3 regions of the Geobacillus sp. Manikaran-105 genome follow, and region 1 is predicted to be linked to each of the others. Evidence: riboswitches for the same ligand, from Rfam matches in the RefSeq annotation. Region 1 holds a riboswitch; each other region holds the start of a gene.
What was found. A riboswitch is a leader RNA that binds a small molecule or an ion and turns the genes downstream of it on or off. The one in region 1 is predicted to bind S-adenosylmethionine.

Region 1 (5,429 bases):
GTCAATGACGAGCGAATGGCCGGCGAAGACGTTGTTCGGGTCGCGTCCGGCCCGGTTGCAAGCGACGACATAGCATTGGTTTTCAATCGCCCGTGCCATCAAGAGCGTCCGCCAATGGTGAAGGCGGGGAAGCGGCCATTCGGCGACGACAAACAGCACTTCCGCTCCGGCCAACGCATGGGCGCGAATCCACTCCGGAAATCGGATGTCATAGCAAATGACCCCAGCGCACGGCAGCCCGTCAAGCGAGAACAAGCCTGGCTCGTTTCCCGGCTGCAAATACAAATGTTCATCCATCAATTGGAACAGGTGAAGCTTGCTGTATTCGCCGACGATTTGGCCATGGCGGTTGGCCACGATCATCGTGTTTGTCACGCCGGCGGCTGTTTTTTTGGCGACCGAACCGGCGACGAAATGGACGCCGTACGTTTGCGCCAATCGGGAAGCGAGCGCCTTCGCCCGTTCGGCGCCTTCGTCGGCAATTTCATCCAGGCGCGTCAAATCGTAGCCGGTCGTCCATAACTCTGGCAGCACGATGATGTCAGCGCCGTCTTTGGCAGCGGATTCCACGGCCTGTTCGGCTTGCTGTTCGTTTTTTGCTGGATCGCCAAATGCAATGTCAAGCTGCAGGCAGGCGATGCGGATCGTCATGAGCGTTCACCTCGGAAAAAAATTTTCTTTACATTTTGCTTTTAACGATATATGATGTTGCACTAGAATTTCAAGAATGTTTGAGAAGGTGTGGACGATGACGATCGAATTTCCCTTTTCCGAACTGCTTGAACAGCTGCCGAAGCAGTTTTTCGCCTCGCTCGTGGCGAAAGTCGGTGCGAAGATCAAGGCGGGTTATGATGTGATCAACTTAGGGCAGGGCAATCCGGATCAGCCGACGCCGGCGCACATTGTCGAAGCGATGCAGAAGGCAGCCGCGAACCCAAAATACCATAAATATTCGCCGTTTCAAGGCTACTCGTTTTTGAAAGAAGCCGTAGCGGCGTTTTACGCGCGCGAGTACGGGGTGACGATCGACCCGGCCCGCGAGGTCGCCATCTTGTTCGGCGGCAAAGCCGGGCTTGTCGAGCTGCCGCTTTGCCTCGTCAACCCGGGCGATGTCGTGCTCGTCCCGGACCCGGGTTATCCGGACTATTGGTCGGGAATCGCGCTCGCCCGCGCGCGGATGGAAATGATGCCGCTTGTCGCGGAGAATGGGTTTCTGCCGGATTATTCGGCCATTCCCAGGGCGGCGGCCGACCGGGCGAAACTGATGTTTTTAAACTATCCGAACAACCCGACCGGCGCGACGGCGACGAAGGAGTTTTTTGCTGAAACGGTGGCGTTTGCGGAAAAGTACGGCATAGCCGTTGTGCACGATTTTGCCTATGGCGCGATCGGCTTTGACGGCCAAAAGCCGGTCAGCTTTCTAGAAGTGGACGGGGCGAAAGACATTGGCGTTGAAATCTACACGTTCTCGAAAACGTACAATATGGCCGGCTGGCGCGTGGCGTTCGCTGTCGGCAATGAGCGGATCATCCGTGCCATTGAGTTGTTGCAAGATCATTTGTACGTCAGCTTGTTCGGCGCCGTCCAAGAAGCGGCGGCAGCTGCGCTCCTCGGCCCGCAAGACTGCGTCGCGGAGCTCATTGCCTTGTACGAGGCGCGCCGCAATACGTTTATTCATGCTTTGCGCGCGATCGGCTGGGAAGCGCCGGCGCCGTCTGGATCATTTTTCGCCTGGCTTCCGTTGCCAAAAGGCGCATCATCCGCCGAATTTGCCGATCTGTTGCTTGAGCGGGCGCACGTCGCCGTCGCCCCAGGCATCGGTTTTGGAAAACACGGCGAAGGGTATGTGCGCGTTGGATTGTTGACCGATGAAGCGCGGCTTCGCGAAGCGGCGGAGCGGATCGGCCGGCTCGGATTGTTTTGAAAAAAAGAGCGGCAATGAACCGTTGACGGGACAACGTTGACCAGGCTGTTTTGAAAAAAATGATTGACAACGGCGGCAAAGGCTGTCATAATTCAAAGTAAATTTGCCAATCGTTTGACAAGTGCATAAACGAGCAGGCTTTCTTATCAAGAGCAGGCGGAGGGACGAGCCCAATGAAGCCCGGCAACCGGCTTGGCGTACGCTAAGCACGGTGCTAATTCTTGCAGCGGAAACGCTGGGAGATAAGAAGAGCGCCATGAATGAATGACGCCTCTTCTTAGGAAGGGGCTTTTTTATTTCGCCATATATTGAAAGAGGGATGGACGATGAGTGCAGTCATTGCGACGTATTTGCTTCATGATGAACACGATATTCGCCAAAAGGCGGAAGGAATCGCGCTCGGCTTGACAGTCGGCACATGGACCGACTTGCCGCAGCTAGAGCAAGACCAGCTTCGCAAGCATAAAGGGGAAGTCGTTGCGATCGAAGAGCTTGGCGAGAGCGAGCGGGTAAACGCCTATTTCGGCAAGCGGTTGAAGCGGGCAATCGTCAAAATCGCTTACCCGACCGTCAACTTCAGCGCCGATTTGCCAGCATTGTTGGTGACGACGTTCGGCAAGCTGTCGCTTGACGGGGAAGTGCGGTTGCTTGATTTGGCATTTCCGGAAGAATGGAAGCGGCAGTTTCCGGGGCCGCGCTTTGGCATCGCCGGCATTCGCGAAAAGGTCGGAGTGTACGACCGCCCGCTGTTGATGAGCATTTTCAAAGGCATCGTCGGCCGCGATTTGGCGTATTTGACATCAGAGTTGAAAAAGCAAGCGCTTGGCGGCGTTGACTTGGTCAAAGATGACGAAATTTTGTTTGACAGCGATCGTCTGCCATTTGCGAAGCGCATTACAGAAGGCAAAGCGGCGCTCGAAGAGGTGTACGAACAAACAGGCAAGCGGACGCTGTATGCCGTCAACTTGACCGGCAAAACGTTTGAACTGAAAGAAAAAGCGAAACGGGCGGCTGAGCTTGGCGCCGATGTGCTGTTGTTCAACGTGTTCGCCTATGGATTGGACGTCCTGCAAGGGTTGCGGGAAGATGAAGAGATTTCCGTTCCGATCATGGCCCACCCGGCGTTCAGCGGCGCGATCACGCCGTCGGAGTTTTACGGCGTCGCCCCGTCGCTCTTGCTTGGAAAGCTTTTGCGGCTCGCCGGCGCCGACTTTGTCCTGTTCCCGTCGCCGTACGGCAGCGTCGCCTTGGAGCGTGAGCAGGCGCTTGGCATCGCAAGGGCGCTGACCGATGAACAAGAGCCGTTTGCCCGGGCGTTTCCAGTGCCATCGGCCGGCATCCATCCGGGCTTGGTGCCGCTCCTTGTCCGCGATTTTGGCCTTGACAGCGTCGTCAACGCCGGCGGCGGCATCCACGGCCACCCGGACGGGGCGATCGGCGGCGGAAAGGCGTTTCGCGCCGCCATCGACGCAGCGCTGGTCGGCCGTCCGCTTCGTGAAGCGGCGAAAGACAACGAGGCGCTGCAAAAGGCGATCGACCGCTGGGGCGCTATTGAGGTGGAAGCATGACGAAACAACTCGTTCTTTTTTGCGATTTTGACGGCACGATCACGGAAAACGACAACATCATCGCGATTATGAAACAGTTCGCCCCGCCGGAGTGGGAGGCGCTAAAGGACGACATTCTCGCCCAGCGCATCTCCGTTCAGGAAGGCGTCGGAAAAATGTTTTCGCTTCTTCCGTCAGCGCTGAAAGGGGAGATTGTTGACTTTTTGCTTAGCACCGCCCGCTTGCGCGAAGGGTTCCGCGAGTTTGTCGCATGGACAAAAGAGCAAAGCATCCCGCTCTATATCGTGAGCGGCGGCATCGACTTTTTCGTCTATCCGCTGCTTGAAGGGCTCATTGAACCGGAGCGAATTTTTTGCAACGGCTCCGATTTCAGCGGTGAGACGATCCGCATCACATGGCCGCATGCATGTGACAGCCGGTGCCAAAACGGCTGCGGCTGCTGCAAGCCGTCGCTATTGCGCAGGCTTGCCCGCCCGGACGGGTATCACGTCGTCATCGGCGATTCGATCACCGACTTGGCGGTGGCCAGGCAAGCCGACTATGTGCTGGCGCGCGATTTTCTGCTTGAAAAATGTCAAGAGCTTGACCTGCCGCACGCGCCATTTGCGACGTTTTTTGACGTGATGGATGCGTTGCAGCGAATGGAGGTGATCGTATGAGCATCGTCGTGAAAAAGTGGAACGAGCTTGCGGAAGTGAAAGCCGAGCTCGCCGCCCGCGATTGGTTTTTCGCAACAAGCGGCAATTTGTCGATCAAAGTGACGGACGACCCGTTGACGTTTTTGGTGACAGCGAGCGGCAAGGATAAGCGGAAGCAAACGGATGAGGACTTCTTGCTCGTTGACGCTGCCGGCCGACCAGCGGAGAAAACACATTTAAAGCCATCAGCGGAGACGCTGCTGCATGTGGAAATTTACAACCGCACAAACGCCGGTTGCGTCTTGCACGTTCATACCGTGGACAACAATTTGATTTCTGAACTGTATGCGTCAAACGGGGAAGCAGTCTTTTCCGGCCAGGAAATCATCAAGGCGTTTGGCATTTGGGAAGAAAACGCCGCAGTGCGCATCCCGATCATTAACAATGACGCCGACATCCCGACGCTGGCTCGGGAGTTTGCGAACCATGTTCATGGCGACGCCGGCGCCGTGTTGATCCACAACCACGGCATTACCGTCTGGGGACGAACGGCGTTTGAAGCGAAAAAACATTTGGAAGCGTGGGAGTTTTTGTTCAGCTGGCAGGTGAAGCGGCTGCTTTTGCAACGGGCCGGCCTGCCGGTTGGCTAATATACATCTTTTAGAAGGGGGATTTTGACATGGCCGTCATCAAAGTGAGAAAAACGGGCCAAGTGATTGAAGGAGAAGACAATGTGCGCGCGTTTTTGAACAGTCAAGGGGTGTTGTATGAACATTGGGACATCACGAAACTGCCGGAGCATTTGCGCGATAAATATGTTCTGACAGATGAAGAAAAAAATGAAATTTTAGCGACGTTCAAAGACGAAATTGAAGACTTGGCGGCGCGCCGCGGCTACAAAACATGGGATATCGTCGCTCTGTCCGATGCGACGCCGAACTTGGATGAACTGCTGAAAAAATTTGAACAAGTGCACATCCATACGGAAGACGAAGTGCGCGCCATTACGGCCGGCCATGGCATTTTCATTATCAAAGGCGACAAAGAGACCGGCTATTTTGACGTCGAGCTGGAAGCCGGCGATGTCATTTCCGTGCCGGAAGGGAATCCGCACTACTTTACGCTCATGGACGACCGCCAAGTCGTAGCCGTCCGCCTGTTCATCGACCCGTCCGGTTGGGTCGCCCATCCGTATGAAGAGAAAGAAGAGGCTGTCCAATAATGAGAACACCCCGTTGCCAGGCAAGGCAGCGGGGTGTTTCGTTCTGTATGGAGAGGAGCGCTTGCCTCGATGACGGA
Region 2 (5,429 bases), on a different contig from region 1:
CGACATCGCCGTCGATGCGACGGTTGGCAACGGCCATGACACCGTCTTTTTAGCCGAGCTCGTCGGGGAGCGCGGGCATGTGTTTGGTTTTGATATTCAAGCCGAAGCGATCGCGGCGGCCAGAGCCCGCCTCGCCGAACACGGGCTGGACGGGCGGGTGACGCTGTTTCAGACAAGCCATAGCCTGCTGCTCGAAACGCTCCCCGACTCCGTTCACGGACGCATCGCCGGCGCCGTGTTCAACCTCGGCTATTTGCCGGGCGGCAATAAGCAAATCGCCACCAAGCCGGAATCGACGATCGAAGCGGTCCGCCAGTTGCTTTCCGTCATGAAGCCGGGCGGCGTCATCGTTCTTGTCGTCTACCACGGCCATCCGGAAGGAAAGCGCGAACGCGACGCGCTCCTTGATTACGTCCGCTTTCTTGATCAACGGCGCGTCCATGCCTTGAAATACGAATTCATCAATCGGCAAAACAACCCGCCGTTTTTGATCGCACTCGAGAATCGGGCGGATGGGGGCGCCTGATTCCGTCCGATCCGCCGACGAACCACTGCTCTCGCCAGTACAAGCAAACGGCTGCCCTTACGAAAAGGACAGCCGTTTTTGTTGCTCCTGCCAAAAGCGGTACGCTTTTCCGTTCCAATAAAAAAACATCGACGCCGCCCCGCCGGCGCGGACGAGCCGGCGCGCCAGCCGGTGCAGACCGCGTTGCTTTTTCACCTTGGCATCCGACAAATACAACCCAAGAAGCCCTCGGTGAATAAGGCGGTGAAACTGGCCGTGCGGAAGGGCGCCGACATGGCGGTCGGCCTCTTCGATGAAATGGCAAAGCCGCTCAAGCATCACCGTTTCATTCGGATAGTAAAAGCAAAAATTCAAATCGCCGCCGGCTCGATCTTCCTCTTGATCGATCAAATAGTCGAGCAAAATGTGCAGCCCTTGAATGTATGGAAAATAACCGTCGCGCACTTGTCTCGCCATCTCCAGCGGCAGCGATTCGCCAAACGCATAGGCGACGAGACAGAAAATGCCGAGCGTCGAACCGGAGCAGGCGGAAAACTCATACCACTCCATCGGCGGCAAGGCGTCTTTGTATTGCGCGAACCATTTCTCCAACCGCGGCACCCGCTCGCTCGCTTCGACATGTTTATGTACTTGCAAGTCGCAATAATATCCGGCCAACTCATGTAAAAACGGGGCGATCGTCTCATAATGGCGCACCGTCTCGAGCACCTCTTGGCACGTGCGGACGAGCGCCGGCAAATAGCCGCCGTCTTCCTGCTCGCGGCGATGGCGGTAATAGTTCGACGGCTCGGCGCCGATTGTCAACGCGTCCGGCATTGAATCGTGCAAGGCGCGAAAGTCGAGCGGATCAAGCGAGGTGCTGCGGTCGCACAAATTATCCAAATAATCGCTGATCGTCTGGTAAGCCACGATAAAGCGGATGCAATCCTCCATGTTTTCTCCGGCCAAAAGCGCCAAAATGGAGCCGCCTTCGCAATGGAACGTTTTCGACGCGATGCTCGCCAAGGCCTGGCGCCGAAGCTCCGGGTCGGGAATGCGCTCGGCCTGGCGCCGCCAATAGGCAAGCTCGCGGTGGACAAGCGGAAGCACGTCACGATACACCATTTTCATCAAGGAGATGGGGTTTTTCGGAATGTTCAATCGGCTCACCTCAGGTGCAAACACCATGGTCTCGTCTCCTAGCATTTCCATCTTATCGGCAACCAAAATTGTTTCGCGTCTGAACAGCTTGCGATCTCGTCTTCCAGTATTGCCATCAATGCGGCCGGGGCAAACCATAAAAGGGTTGGCGACGGAGTGAAAAAGCCGCTCAACAACGGTTCTTCTCACGTTGAGAAGCTTTGTGAAATCGGATCTTCTTCCCCGATCCCAACCACTCATCGGGCGAAACGAAACGTTTTTCACCAATCCCGATTAGGCGCGCTCGCTTTCGTTGGCGATTTGGACGCAGCGTTGTACAATACATGGTGAACGATCGATTTTGCAACAGAAAGGAACGAACGCCCATGATCTATCCGTACAAAGGAAAAACGCCGCAAATCGCCGCCTCCGCCTTTATCGCCGACTATGTGACGATCACCGGCGATGTCGTGATCGGCGAAGAGACGAGCATTTGGTTCAATACCGTCATCCGCGGCGACGTGGCGCCGACGGTGATCGGCAACCGGGTCAATATCCAAGATAACTCAATTTTGCATCAAAGTCCAAACAATCCGCTTATCATTGAAGACGGGGTGACGGTCGGCCATCAAGTCATTTTGCACAGCGCCATCGTTCGCAAAAACGCGCTCATCGGCATGGGCTCAATCATTTTGGACCGCGCGGAAATCGGGGAAGGCGCGTTTATCGGCGCCGGCAGTTTAGTGCCGCCGGGCAAAAAAATTCCGCCCAACACGCTCGCCCTCGGCCGCCCGGCCAAAGTCGTCCGCGAACTGACGGAAGACGACCTCCGCGAAATGGAGCGCATCCGCCGCGAATATGTGGAAAAAGGGCAATATTACAAAGCGCTGCAGCAAGCCGCGCGTCCTCACGAACAAGAGCTGCCGTAATCCGGCAGCTCTTGTTCTGTTGCGTTTGCCGACGCCTGAAACGACTCGCGCATCCGCGCCGTCCGGCCTTACTTGTTCGCCAGCGCCAGCGCTTGTTCTCTCAGCGTCGTCGCTTTATCAGTGCGCTCCCACGGCAAGTCGATGTCCGTACGCCCGAAATGCCCGTAAGCGGCCGTCTGTTTGTAAATCGGGCGGCGCAGGTCAAGCATTTTGATGATGCCCGCCGGGCGGAGATCGAAGTTGCTGCGCACGACCTCAATCAAAATGTCTTCCGACACTTTGCCGGTGCCGAACGTATCAATGGAAATCGATACCGGACGGGCGACGCCGATCGCGTAGGCGAGCTGCACTTCGCATTTGTCGGCCAGTCCTGCCGCAACGATGTTTTTCGCCACATAGCGGGCCGCATACGCCGCCGAGCGGTCGACTTTCGTCGGGTCTTTGCCCGAGAACGCGCCGCCGCCATGGCGGGCGTAGCCGCCGTACGTGTCGACAATGATTTTCCGCCCCGTCAGCCCAGCATCCCCTTGCGGACCGCCGATGACAAACCGTCCTGTCGGGTTGATGAAATAGTTCGTGTTCTCATCAAGCAGCTCGGCCGGCACGACCGGTTTGATGACATGCTCCTTAATGTCGCGCTCGATTTGCTCTTGCGTAATTTCCGGATGGTGCTGCGCGGACACGACGATCGTATCGACGCGCACCGGTTTGCCGTTTTCATCGTATTCGATCGTCACTTGCGTTTTCCCGTCCGGCCGCAAGTACGGCAAGACGTCCGTTTTACGCACTTCCGCCAATCGACGCGCCAAGCGGTGCGCAAGCGAAATCGGCAGCGGCATCAATTCTTCCGTCTCATTGCAGGCGAACCCAAACATCAATCCTTGGTCGCCGGCGCCGATCGCTTCAATTTCCTCGTCAGTCATCTGACCTTCGCGCGCCTCAAGCGCCCGGTCCACCCCCATCGCAATGTCTGGCGACTGTTCGTCAATCGACGTCAGCACCGCGCACGTATCGGCGTCAAATCCGTATTTGGCGCGCGTGTAGCCGATCTCCCGGACCGTATCGCGGACGATGCGCGGAATGTCCACGTACGTTGATGTTGTGATTTCCCCACTCACGAGCACCAGCCCGGTCGTCACGCTCGTTTCGCAAGCGACACGGGCGTTCGGGTCTTTTTCCAAAATGGCATCCAAAATGGCATCAGAAATTTGGTCGCAAATTTTATCCGGATGTCCTTCTGTCACAGACTCTGACGTAAACAAGCGGCGTTTGGCTGACATTCGGTTTGTTTCCTCCTCTTAACATAATGTGGCGACACGGAACTCATTTCCCTTTTTCCCTTCGCAATATAAAAAACCTTTCCTGTAACGGCTGAGGAAAGGTCATGGCAATCGTATTGCTTCCTTTCACTCTTATCGTTCAAGGACTGCGCCTTGCCACAGGTTAGCACCATTTCACACATGTCCAGTTGTGACGGTTGCTGGGCTTCATCGGGCCTGTCCCTCCACCGGCTCGGGATAAGAGTATCCGTTCAATGAATTATCTTATCGCAATTGAAGGAACAAAGTCAACCGCAGAAGTGAATTTTTTATCATCCCGCTTCCGCGCACGAACCCAAGCAAAGGAGGAATGAGCGCCTTTCCCTTGCCTCCATAAAACAAAGGGAAGCTAAACGCAGCCCCTTTCTTTTGTATAGGAGGGGAGCGCGTCTATATAAACGTGCCGCTTCCGGCTGCATGCTTGAACAAGACGAGGCGGATTTGGCAAACGTATTGCCGATTTGGGTCATCACTGCCTGCTTCCTTAATAGCAAGACAGTAAGACAACCCGGGAACGGCCGCCTCCCGCTTGAAGCACAGGCGGGAGAGCGTGCAAAATCTGAAAAATAGGCAAAATAAGTTCAAAAAAACCCACACAATTAGTATGGACTATTAATAAAAATGTGTTATACTATTTTCAAGAGTGATTACAAAAAGAAGGCAGGTTGTGAACATGGGGATCGCAAACATGACAAATAAGCTGGATGTATTGCTGCAAAAACCGTACGTACATCACCAATTGTCCGTCGCCGAGCTCGTCGAGAAAGTATTGCAGCGGAACGAAGGACGGCTGACCCACACCGGGGCGGTTGCCGTGACAACCGGCAAGTACACGGGGCGGTCGCCGAAAGACAAATACATCGTCGAAGAACCGTCCACGAAGCAAACGATCGACTGGGGAACGGTCAACCAGCCGATGTCTCCGGAAACGTTTGAGAAACTGTACGACAAAGTGCTCGATTATTTAATGAAACAAGATGAACTGTTCGTCTTTAAAGGCTTTGCCGGCGCCGATCCGAAATACCGGCTGCCGATTCAAGTCGTCAACGAATTCGCCTGGCACAACTTGTTCGTCCATCAGCTGTTCATCCGCCCGAGCGCCGAGGAGCTCGCCGCGCACGAGCCGCAATTCACCGTCATTTGCGCGCCGAACTTTAAAGCCGACCCGAAGGTGGACGGGACGCGCTCGGAAGCGTTCATCATCATCTCGTTTGAACGGCGCACCGTGTTGATCGGCGGCACCGAGTATGCCGGCGAAATGAAAAAATCGATTTTCTCGGTCATGAACTATGTGCTGCCGGAACAAGGCATCCTGCCGATGCACTGCTCGGCCAACGTCGGGCAGGAAGGCGACGTCGCCCTCTTTTTCGGCTTGTCGGGAACGGGAAAAACGACGCTCTCGACCGACCCGAACCGCCGCTTGATCGGCGATGACGAACACGGTTGGTCAAGCCGCGGCATTTTCAACATCGAAGGCGGCTGCTATGCGAAATGCATCAACCTATCGCGCGAGAAAGAGCCGCAAATTTTTGACGC
Region 3 (5,429 bases), on a different contig from region 1:
CGTGGAAGGAACAGCGCAAAATAATGAGCGGTAATCGTCGTGATGGGCGTCCAACCCCGTCGGCAAGCCTGGACGCCCCGGGGAACGCGACGCCGCCGTCCGCAGCGCCTGCTTCAGCTTGGCGGGCTCAAGCGGCTTCACAAGCAAATCGACGCATTGCCAGTCGATGGCTTGTTTCGCCCGCGCGAACGTCGCTTCGGCCGTTGCGGCAATCACCCGCTGGCAAAACAAGCGGACGTGGGCGGTCGCCTGCGGCCATCGTTCATACGGAATCATATCGAGTTCGACGTACAACAGCTCCGGCGCCTCCCGCTCCAAAACGGCCATCATCTCCTCCACGCTTGCTGCCGTATACACCTGTTCGATCGGCAAGGAATACGCGGACACGAGCCAGCGGATCGCTTCCCGTTCTTTGTCGTCCCGTTCGGCAATGACCAATTTCACGTTCTCACCGCCTTGGCTGCAAGCGTTGAAAATGAAGGAGCGCCTCCATGCAAAAGGAGGCCGCCAACGCCACCGTTTTTCCGCCTTCATCCAAGAGTGGATTGACTTCGCAAAGGTCGACGCTGATCGTTTTCGGATGGGAAACGATTCGGCGGATGAGCGCGCGCGCCAGAGACGGGGCGAGCCCAAACGGCGACGGCGCGCTCACCCCCGGCGCGGCGGCCGCGCTGATGGCGTCCATGCAAAAGGTGAGCATCACCGCATCATGATCGGCGGCAAATTTCTCAATTTGTTCATAGGCAGCCTCGATCGGCCCTGCGGTCAGCTCGTCTTCCAGCATGTAACGGCACCGATACGTCTCGGCGTCCGCAAACAGCGCCGCCGTATTGCCGAGCCGCTGAATGCCAAGGCAGAAGTAGCTCACTTGATCGTCTTGATCCAATATTTGCCGAAACATCGTCCCGGATGTCGAGCCGTCATCGTACGGGCGCAAATCAAAATGGGCGTCGATGTTGATAATGCCAAGGCGGGCATCCGTCCCAAGCGCTTCCCGGACGCCCAAGTAATGCCCATACGCCGTCTCATGGCCGCCGCCGATCACGATAGGAGCCATGTTGTGTTGCAGGAGGCGGGCGATGGCTATTCCGAGCTCGGCTTGGCTCTGTTCGAGATGTCCGTCCACGCAAACGACATCGCCTGCATCGTACGCTGCGGCCCCTTCCGGAAGATGCCAAGGCAGGCGGGCGAGCGCGGCTTTGACGGCAGCGGGCGCCTCTTTCGCCCCTTGGCGTCCTTGGTTGCGGCGCACGCCTTCGTCGCACGCAAACCCGATGAACGCCGCCGCCCGTTCCGCCGGCGCGAATGGCTGCGACAAATCAAGCAAGCGAATGCGCTGATGAAGGCGAAACGCCCGCTCGTCCTTCACGCTGTCGATCCGCCCGGTCCAATGGCCGGCGTCTGGCGGTTGATACATAAGACCCTCTCCTTTCCATCATCCGCTGCTTGTTTCTTTCGCCGTTCTTTCACTGTTCTCCTTCCCGTGCACGCAAAAAGAGGAAATCGCCGCCGTTTGGCGAATAAAACATCCATGAGCTCATTTCGCTCACCACCCGATGAAAATCGCTGCTTTAGGATCCATGATGTTCACCGAAACGATCCGCGGGCGGCGTTTTGCCCTCCATCCGGGCATGAAAATGACCCCATTTTCATGGAAACGCAATGGATGACAGAAAGGATGTTCGAGATGAAGCCAATTACCAACTTGCATGACGTCATTGCCGGAAAAAGCGCGCCGCCGCCGTGCGATGAGACGCTCGGCGTCCGCCTGGCGGAAGCCCGGGACGGCTATGCGAAAGGGGTATGGACGATCCATGAATCGCTCCTCAACGGCAACGGGGTGATCATGGGCGGGTTCGTCGGAGCGGCGGCGGATATTCTCATGGCGTATGCGGTGACCACCTTGCTTCGCGATGACCAGCTGCACGCGTCCATCAACTTGCAGACGACGTTTCACCGCCCCGCGGCGGCAGGGGAAGCTGAAGTGGAAGCGCGAGTGGAAAAGTTCGGGAAAACTGTCGCCTATGTGACTGCCGTCGTCCGGCAAAACGGCAAAGAAGTGGCGAGCGCCACGTCGTCGGTGCTGATCATGGACAAACCGTGAAGGTGATGGATCTCCAAAAGGCGTTTTTGCGCATGCTCGTTCTCCTTGGATTCGACGAGTCCAAACAGCAGCTGCTGTTGTTGTTTTGAAACGCATGGAAAGCGATGATCAGAGGAATCCGAGAAAACCGGTGAAAAACGATGATGTTCGCCAAATCGGTGGTTTTGTTGAAAAAGGAGAACCAATTTCACAAGGTTTCCCCACTTGAGAAGAGGCGTTGTCGAGTTGCCTTTTTCATGACATCATCAGTCCTCAATGGCGAAACGAGGTGAGGCGCAGCCGTTTTCGACCAGTTGCCAAGCGCCGGAGAAAGCGCTGTCAAAAACAGCCGCCCTCCGGCGCTTTTCGTTTGCTTGTCATCCCTGGACAAACGTTTTCGGCATGACGACCGCGACGACTTGACCGCGGGCGCACAGTTCGCCGTTGGCGAACACCTCGGTGTCCACTTGCCATTTTTTCGGGTGAATCTCCGTCACCGTTCCGACGGCGACAAGCGGCACGCCATGCGGCGTCGGCTTGACAAAGTCGACGTGAAGCGACGCGGTGACAAAGCGCGGCGGCGTTTCCCCGCTTCCCGGCTCATGGCCGTTTTTCCGATGCAAGGCAAGCGCCGCTGAACCGGTGCCGTGGCAATCAATGAGCGAGGCGATCAGCCCGCCGTACACAAACCCGGGGATCGCCGTATGTTCCGGACGCGGCGTATAGACGGTCACCGTTTTGTCTCCGTCCCACCCGGTGCGGAAATGGTGGCCTTGTTCATTCAGACGCCCGCAGCCGTAGCACCAGGCGAATTCATCCGGGTAGTCGTCTTGAATGGCGCGAATGACTTGCGGCTCCATCTGTTCTCCTCCTCTCCCCTTTACCTATACGCGGTGCACTCCCTATTTTCCTTCTTGCACGGCAAAAGGCGGCCATACCGATGGCCGCCTTCCCCTTCGTTCATTGCGCCGGCTCGTAAAACTCGATCCATTCGCCGTCCGGACCAAGGAAAAATAAGTATTTCGCCCCGTTTGGGAGCGTTGTAATTTCATCCCACACTAGCGGGACGCCGAGCGACTGAAGCCGTTCTTTTTCCTGCTCGATGCCTTCGACCGTAAACGCCACGTGGTGCACTTTTCCTTCCGTCGGCAAATCCGGGTTGTATCCTTCGATCAGCTCGACGACGATCGAGCCGTCAATCCCTAAAAACGCCAGTTTCATCGTTCCGTTCGTATGAATCATTTCGTCAAGCAACTCCAGGCCGACGACGTTTTGGTAAAATGCCTTTGATGCCTCGATGTCTTTTACTTGAATGCCGACATGCTCAAATTTTTTGACTGCCATTCGTCCTCTTCCTTTCTATGACTCCATTAACCATACAGCTTGTAAATACGGCGTCATCCGCATTGGAAAAATCCCTTTTTTCCCAAGCTCTGTCCATATGTAGCGATCAAGGGCGTACGGTCCGTCCGCCTTCCATTCGTCCGCCTCGCTGTCGGTCAACAACACTGAAAAGGTTGTCCCTTGCGCTTTCCCATACAAATGAACGTATCCGTCCCCACGGTCGACATGAACCGCCGCTTCAGGGTCAAATCGAATCAGCTCCGCCTGCACGCAGCGCATGACATGAACGGCGAACGCAGCGGCACGGAGATGAGCGGCCATGCAAGCTCGGATCGACATGTCCCTCTCCACTATTTCCCCCTTCACCCCCTATCGACAAAAACCCCTTTCGCCTCGGAATGATGCGAAAGGGGGCAGCCGTTCTTATCATCCAAAGCGAGACCGCTTTGCGGGTGTTAGCACCTTGCCGGCGGCAGGTTGCTGTGGGGTCATCAAGCCCGTTCTCTCGCCCACTCTTGATAAGACGTATGATCATTTGTCTTTCATGTTACCATATCGAATCCCATAGAAGCAATCGCTTTTTTGTTTATTCCGCCACTTCCGGCTGCTCGGACGTGACGCCGACATCTTTCCACGTCAGTTTCGAGCCCGGATCGACCGTGAAGTTGGCGACGCGGTTGTTGACGGCATAAATGGCCGAACGATACAACGTCGGAATGACCGGAACTTCTTCGTTCATCAGCTGTTGCCATTCACTGTAAATTTTCCGACGATATTCTTTGTCAAACGCCTGTTCGGAATGACCTTTTTCCAACAGTTCATCGTTTTTCTCATTCACCCAGCGCGAGTAGTTGAACATGACGTTGCGGCCGTACAATCCGTACGGGTCGACGTCCGTTCCCGTTGCCCAAGCGGCGGCGTAGACATCCACTTTCGGATCGTCTTTTTCGACCATATCGTAGAAGGAGTTGAACTCCGCCAAGCGTCCGTCTACAAGCTGAACATCGAGGCCCACATCTTTCCAGCATTGCATATAAAATTTGGCCAGCGGTTCAGCGATGTCCCCACCGCTCATCGCCAAGAAGTTGACCTTGAATTTTTTGCCGTTTGGATCTTCGCGGAGGCCATCGCCATCCACATCTTTATATCCCGCTTCATCCAGCAATTGTTTCGCTTTTTCCGGATTGTACGTATACCCTTTGATGGAACTGTCATGATAGCCCGGGAACGACGGCGGAATGAGCGTGTTCGCCGGGAAGCGCAAACCATGATACAGGCGGTCGGCCACCTCTTGGTTGTTGATGGCGTACGCCATGGCTTGGCGCAGTTTTTTGTTTTGGAATTTCGGATTGTCCATTACGTTTTCCTGCTTTTTCGCATCCCAATGGCCGAGTTTAAAGCCGATATAGTTGTACGCCAAATCCACTCTGCCGATAAACTGAATGTTTTTCGTCCCTTTCGCGTTCAAATATTGGTCAGTCGGGAACTCAGCGACGTCAATTTCGCCTTTTTTCAGCGCTTGCAGGACGACTTGCGGGCTGACGACTTTCAAAATGACGCCTTCCAAGTTCGGTTTGCCAGCCCAGTAGTCATCATTGCGAACAAATTCGACCGACTCGCCCGGAACGATTTTCTTCACTTTAAACGGACCGAACCCGATCGGGTTTTTCCGGATTTTATCCGATTTCGCCAAGTCTTTGATCGGAATGTCTTTCAAGTAATGCTTCGGCAGCGGATACGCCCAAATGCCAGTCAACACCGACGGATTGGCCTGTTTCCATGTGATCGTCAACGTCTTTTTGTCGATGACTTTAATGCCGGAAATTTTATCCGCTTTGCCGCTATGATATTCTTCCATCCCGACGATGCCTTGGATGAGCGCATCGCCATAGCGGACGCCGGTGTAATCTTTATGGCCGATGACCAAATACGCATACTCCAAGTCTTCGGCGGTCACCGGCTGGCCGTCATGCCAATTCACATTGTCTTTAATATGGATTGT

Region 2: it holds a riboswitch for S-adenosylmethionine, as region 1 does, so the genes downstream of both, metK (methionine adenosyltransferase) here and mtnW (2,3-diketo-5-methylthiopentyl-1-phosphate enolase) in region 1, are expected to answer to the same signal.
Region 3: it holds a riboswitch for S-adenosylmethionine, as region 1 does, so the genes downstream of both, CV945_RS07035 (hypothetical protein) here and mtnW (2,3-diketo-5-methylthiopentyl-1-phosphate enolase) in region 1, are expected to answer to the same signal.

The regions. Positions count from the first base shown of each region.
Region 1 covers NZ_PIJG01000031.1:19,846-25,274, forward strand. The annotation lists gene CV945_RS10355 (carbon-nitrogen family hydrolase) at 1-651, opposite strand, end outside; gene CV945_RS10360 (pyridoxal phosphate-dependent aminotransferase) at 749-1,924, shown strand; SAM riboswitch class I at 2,065-2,173, shown strand; gene mtnW (2,3-diketo-5-methylthiopentyl-1-phosphate enolase) at 2,251-3,492, shown strand; gene mtnX (2-hydroxy-3-keto-5-methylthiopentenyl-1-phosphate phosphatase) at 3,489-4,151, shown strand; gene CV945_RS10375 (methylthioribulose 1-phosphate dehydratase) at 4,148-4,780, shown strand; gene CV945_RS10380 (1,2-dihydroxy-3-keto-5-methylthiopentene dioxygenase) at 4,810-5,352, shown strand.
Region 2 covers NZ_PIJG01000015.1:883-6,311, reverse strand. The annotation lists gene mnmM (tRNA 5-(aminomethyl)-2-thiouridylate-methyltransferase MnmM) at 1-526, shown strand, start outside; gene CV945_RS06355 (tetraprenyl-beta-curcumene synthase family protein) at 584-1,693, opposite strand; gene CV945_RS06350 (gamma carbonic anhydrase) at 2,032-2,574, shown strand; gene metK (methionine adenosyltransferase) at 2,643-3,854, opposite strand; SAM riboswitch class I at 3,984-4,098, opposite strand; gene pckA (phosphoenolpyruvate carboxykinase (ATP)) at 4,567-5,429, shown strand, end outside.
Region 3 covers NZ_PIJG01000017.1:31,615-37,043, forward strand. The annotation lists gene CV945_RS07010 (helix-turn-helix domain-containing protein) at 1-444, opposite strand, end outside; gene hutG (formimidoylglutamase) at 449-1,417, opposite strand; gene CV945_RS07020 (PaaI family thioesterase) at 1,688-2,104, shown strand; gene CV945_RS07025 (PaaI family thioesterase) at 2,461-2,943, opposite strand; gene CV945_RS07030 (VOC family protein) at 3,044-3,427, opposite strand; gene CV945_RS07035 (hypothetical protein) at 3,443-3,766, opposite strand; SAM riboswitch class I at 3,848-3,952, opposite strand; gene opp4A (oligopeptide ABC transporter substrate-binding protein) at 4,014-5,429, opposite strand, start outside.